2 regions of the Gordonia sp. McavH-238-E genome follow, and region 1 is predicted to be linked to the other one. Evidence: predicted binding sites of a transcription regulator. Region 1 holds the regulator's gene; the other holds the start of a gene.
What was found. Region 1 encodes LexA, which represses DNA repair genes until DNA is damaged. Its sites were predicted from a motif close to CGAACANNTGTTCG; they were not measured.
Positions count from the first base shown of each region.

Region 1 (2,391 bases):
GGGCACCCGGTCGAGGGCGTCGGACTCTTCCGCACCGAACTCGCCTTCCTCGAACGCGCCGACGAACCGTCGGTGGACGAACAGGCCGCGATCTACCGGGAGGTCCTCGACGCGTTCGGCGGGCAGAAGGTGGTGATCCGTACCCTCGACGCCGGCTCGGACAAGCCCTTGAGGTTCGTGACCCACCCAGACGAATCCAATCCCGCGCTCGGTGTCCGTGGGGATCGAATCGCCCTGGCGCATCCCGAGATCCGAGCCCACCAGCTCGACGCGATCGCGCACGCCGCGTCGGGTTCCGACGTCGCGCCGTGGGTCATGGCGCCGATGATCGCCTCGCCGTCCGAGGCGCGCGCCTTCGCCGCGGAGGTCCGCGGCCGGGGCCTGGTCGCCGGGGTCATGATCGAGGTGCCCGCGGCCGCCATCCTGGCCGAGGCCGTGCTCGCCGAGGTGGACTTCGTGTCGATCGGCACCAACGATCTGACGCAGTACACGATGGCGGCCGATCGGATGTCGGCCGATCTCGCCGGATTGACCGATCCGTGGCAGCCCGCGGTGCTCAGCCTGATCGCGGGTGTCGCCGCAGCGGGTGTCCGCCAGGGCAAGCCGGTCGGGGTGTGCGGTGAGGCGGCTGCCGATCCGAATCTCGCCTGCGTGCTCGTCGGTCTCGGGGTGACCTCGCTGTCCAGCGCGCCGGCCGCGGCCGCCGCGGTGGGGGCTCGGCTCGGCGAGGTGACCGCGCAGGACTGCCGCGCCGCCGCCGACGCCGCGCTGGCCACGTCCGACCCCGCCGCGGCGCGAGAAGCTGCCGCGGCGGTGCTCGACCGTTCGGTCGGGGGAGAGGTCAGACTCGCCGCATCACGGTGACGACCTTGCCGAGGATCACGGCGTCGTTGCCCGGGATGGGATCGAACAGCTCGTTGTGCGGCATCAGCCACACATTGGCGCCTTGACGCTTGAAGGTCTTCACGGTGGCCTCGCCGTCGATCATCGCTGCGACGATGTCGCCGTTGTCGGCGACGTTCTGCTGCCGCACGACGACCCAGTCGCCGTCGCAGATGGCGGCGTCGATCATCGACTCGCCCACGACGCGCAGCAAGAAGAGCGAGCCCTCGCCGACCAGCTCGCGAGGAAGCGGGAACACGTCCTCGACCGCCTCCTCGGCCAGGATCGGGCCACCGGCCGCGATCCGGCCGAGGACCGGCACGAAGGTCGGCTCGGGCAGCCGGCCGGCCGGCGGGGTCTCCGGCGACGGCGATTCGCTCGGCGCGATGTTGACCGCACGCGGCCGGTTCGCATCCCGCTTGAGCAGACCCTTGCGCTCGAGGGTCCGTAGCTGGTGGGCGACCGACGATGTCGAGGCCAGGCCGACCTCGTCGCCGATCTCGCGGATGCTCGGCGGGTAACCGCGCTCGCGTACCGAGCGGCGGATGACTTCCAGGACCCCGAGCTGGCGCGGGGTGAGTGAGGCCTCGGCGGCGGCGACGTCGATGGGGGCCTCGTCGTCGGCTCCCCGCGCTCGGCCGCGCCTATCGCCGGTGTCACTCATGTTCGGTTCCTCTCGTCTTCGGAACGTGCTGGTAGATGGCCCGTGGGGATGTTCAGCCGCGTCCGAGCCTAGCGGAGTGCGACCTCCACCTCAAACATTTGTTCGATGTGTCGCGAGACTTTGTCGGTGCGCCGTGCTACAAATTCGAACATCAGTGCATCGAACATCTGATCGAAGTTCGAACACCGGATGCCAGACACCCGAACACCCGAAGATCCCGCACCGAACACCCGGAGGGCACCATGCGCACCGCCACTCTCGTCGCTCCCGTCCGTACCGAGCGTCCCGACACCGTCCGGGCGCGCACCGACCGCGCCGACCGTATCCGGACCCGGACCCCGCTGTCCGACGGTTCTCGGCCCGTCGACAACCGGCCGGCAGGCAACCGTCCGGTGGGCGGGTCGCCACTGACGCCACGCGTCGGCGGCACGCACTGCGGCTCCGCGGTGGGTGCCCGGGGCCGCGGGCCGGTCGGTCCGGATGCGGCGGTGTTCCGTCGCCGTCGCCGCACCGCCGTCGCGGTCCTCGCCGGCGTCGGCCTCGCGTTCGTCGTGTGGGTGTTCGGTGTCGTCGGTCAGAACTATTCGGACTCGATGACGCCCGCCGCGGTGAGCGCAGAGGTCGTCCACGTGCGCGCCGGGGATTCCCTCAGTACGATCGCCGGCCGGGTGGCGCCCGAGATGCCCCGCGACATCGTGATCGACGAGATCGTCGCGATGAACGATCTGCCGTCGAGTGCGCTGCAGGTGGGTCAGCCCCTGCTCACCCCCCGGTACCGCTGAGGCCGGGCGGTATCCTCGATGGCACAGGGGCCGGCCGAGAAGCGGCGGGGCGCACGGTTTCGG
Region 1 covers NZ_JAKRFE010000015.1:62,516-64,906, forward strand. Annotated here, with positions in the region: gene MHN80_RS20625 (phosphoenolpyruvate--protein phosphotransferase) at 1-864, shown strand, start outside; gene lexA (transcriptional repressor LexA) at 842-1,546, opposite strand; gene MHN80_RS20635 (LysM peptidoglycan-binding domain-containing protein) at 1,789-2,328, shown strand.

Region 2 (2,391 bases), on a different contig from region 1:
CCGCGTCGATGGCCGGGACGTCGGCGGGGGTGTCGAGGTCGCCGCTGGTCTCATCAAGGTCCTGCACCACCGTGGTGGTGCCGGCTTCGTTTGCGGCGGCATCGCAGTCGGCGCACTGGCAGGCGATTGCGGATTCGCTGCGGGCGAGTGCTTTGAGCGCGTCGGCACGTCGCTCGGGCAGGCTGCGCGGGTCTCCGGGATGTACCGCTGCGGCCATCGAGGAGAGGCGGGCGTTGAATTCGGCGGCGTCGGCGTCGGGGAGCGTGCCGTTGATCCGGGACTGTCCGGGCGTGAACCGATCGGGGGTGACGGTCACCTTGCGGTCTTTGGTCACCCGTTCCTTGCGTCGCCGGATCGCCTCGGGGGCCCATGCCGCGACGATCGCGTCGACCATGGCGGTGAACCGAGCCGTGGACATCGGTGCTCGGGCGAAGATCGCCTCGGCAAGGTGGGCGTCGACGGTCTGCATTTCTTCGTCATCGGTGATCAGTTCGGTGCGCTTGAGGGCGATCAGGAAGCGGCGCTTGTCGATTCGACCGCAGGCGAGTGCGTGTCCGGTGAACGCGAGCCGGTAGCGCAGTGCGTCACCGGCGAAGATGAGTTCTTTCGCTTCGGCCGGGGTGACCGTGAGGGTGGCGCCGACTTCGGCGATGGCCTGTTCGAGGCCGGTCGGGCCGAACTGCTCGTACGGGTTCTCCCCGGCGGCCACGCGTGCCGACAGGGCGTCGAAGGCTTCGATGGAGTCGAGTTCGCCGGTGTGCACCTCGGCGCGCCGCTGGGTGTAGTCCATTTCGCGTTCGTCGTGAATGAGACTGGCAACGGTCATCATTCGATGCGCAGACGCGGCCGCCAGGCCGGCGCAATGATTCAAGACCTCGACGAGTTCGGCGGCGGAGAGTTCATTGTCGGGACGAAGGCGCGGTTCGACGGAATGCTGTGATGGGTCCACCGATGTGGTGGATCCGGCCCCCGCCCCCGATGACATGACTCCACTTTACTCGAATATATGTTCGAGTCAAGGGGTCTGCGGATCTCGGCTCGGTCTGTGCACGTATGTAACCATGACGCACCGACAGGTCCTTGTCGCGAGTGCTATCCGACTCCTAGTGCAACGGTTCGTCGTCGAACGGCCAGCCCGAGGCCTCGAGATGCCTTCGGACGCGGGCGATGTCGTCCTCGTGGGGGAGGTCTTGGGTGATCGCGGTGATCTTGACCCCGGCGTCGATCTTCGAGATCGGTTCGGGCGGCGGCGGTGCGTCCCCTCGGTCGCGGATGAGGTCGGCGGATACGCTCTCCGCCTCATCCTCGCTCAGCTGACGACGCAGGAGCGCGAACAACGGGACGTAGTCCTCGCGGGGCACCCCGTCGGGGTAGCCGACCCGCAGCCAATCCACGATCCGCTTCAAAAACTGGCCTCGGTCCGCCACGGTGCCTCTACTTGTAACCGAACGGGAAGATCTTCACGTCGAAGTAGTAGTAGATGGTCTGGCGGGTGATCCACAGCAGCGCGGTGACGATGACGAGTGCGACAACCGCGAAGATCACGTAACCGAGCAGTCGCAGGGGGGCACTGCCGTTCGAGATGGTGCCGTCCGCGCCGACGCCGGGCGCACCTTGGGCATGACAACGCAGGCCCACGGCGAACAGCGCGGGGAGTCCGGCGCCGAAAACCAGGCCCACCAGCAAGACCTTGATGATCGATTCGACGATGTCCATCGGTGTTCGAGTCCTTTCGGGATGCGTCGGTGACCGTCAGGCGATCGTGGTGGGCTTGGCCTGATCAGCCGGAATGATCGAGTCGGTCGTGTCGTCCCATTCGGCGTTGACGTTGTGCGAGTCGATCTTGTTCTGCTGCGCGCGCCAGTACAGGTACCCGGACGCGGCGAGCAGGAGGACGAAGATGGCGATGCCGCCCGCGACGTCGCCCAACAGATTGGCGATGAAGTAACAGAAGGCACCGACGAGTCCCGCGGCCGGCAGCGTCGTCATCCACGCGACGGCCATACGCCCCGCGACCGACCATCGGACCTGCGCACCCTTCTTGCCTACACCCGAACCCAGGATCGAACCCGTCGCCACCTGCGTGGTCGACAGGGCCATCCCGGCCGCACTCGAGGTGAGGATGATCGCGGCCGACGAAGCCTCGGCCGCCATGCCCTGGGGTGAGCTGATCTCGACGAGACCCTTGCCCAACGTCCGGATGATGCGCCACCCGCCGAGGTAGGTCCCGATCGCAATGGCTGCGGCACAGGAGAAGACGACCCAGAAGGGCAGGCCGTGGCTCACCGTCGAGGCGTCGAGGTGGCCGGTGACGATGAGTGCCATCGCGATGACCCCCATCGTCTTCTGTGCGTCACCGGTTCCGTGAGCAAGCGACACCAGGGACGCGCT
Region 2 covers NZ_JAKRFE010000004.1:20,621-23,011, reverse strand. Annotated here, with positions in the region: gene MHN80_RS06465 (HNH endonuclease signature motif containing protein) at 1-985, opposite strand, end outside; gene MHN80_RS06460 (DUF3349 domain-containing protein) at 1,104-1,427, opposite strand; gene MHN80_RS06455 (hypothetical protein) at 1,435-1,716, opposite strand; gene MHN80_RS06450 (inorganic phosphate transporter) at 1,753-2,391, opposite strand, start outside.
Region 2: the regulator LexA is predicted to act here: its motif matches at 1,000-1,013, upstream of MHN80_RS06465 (HNH endonuclease signature motif containing protein).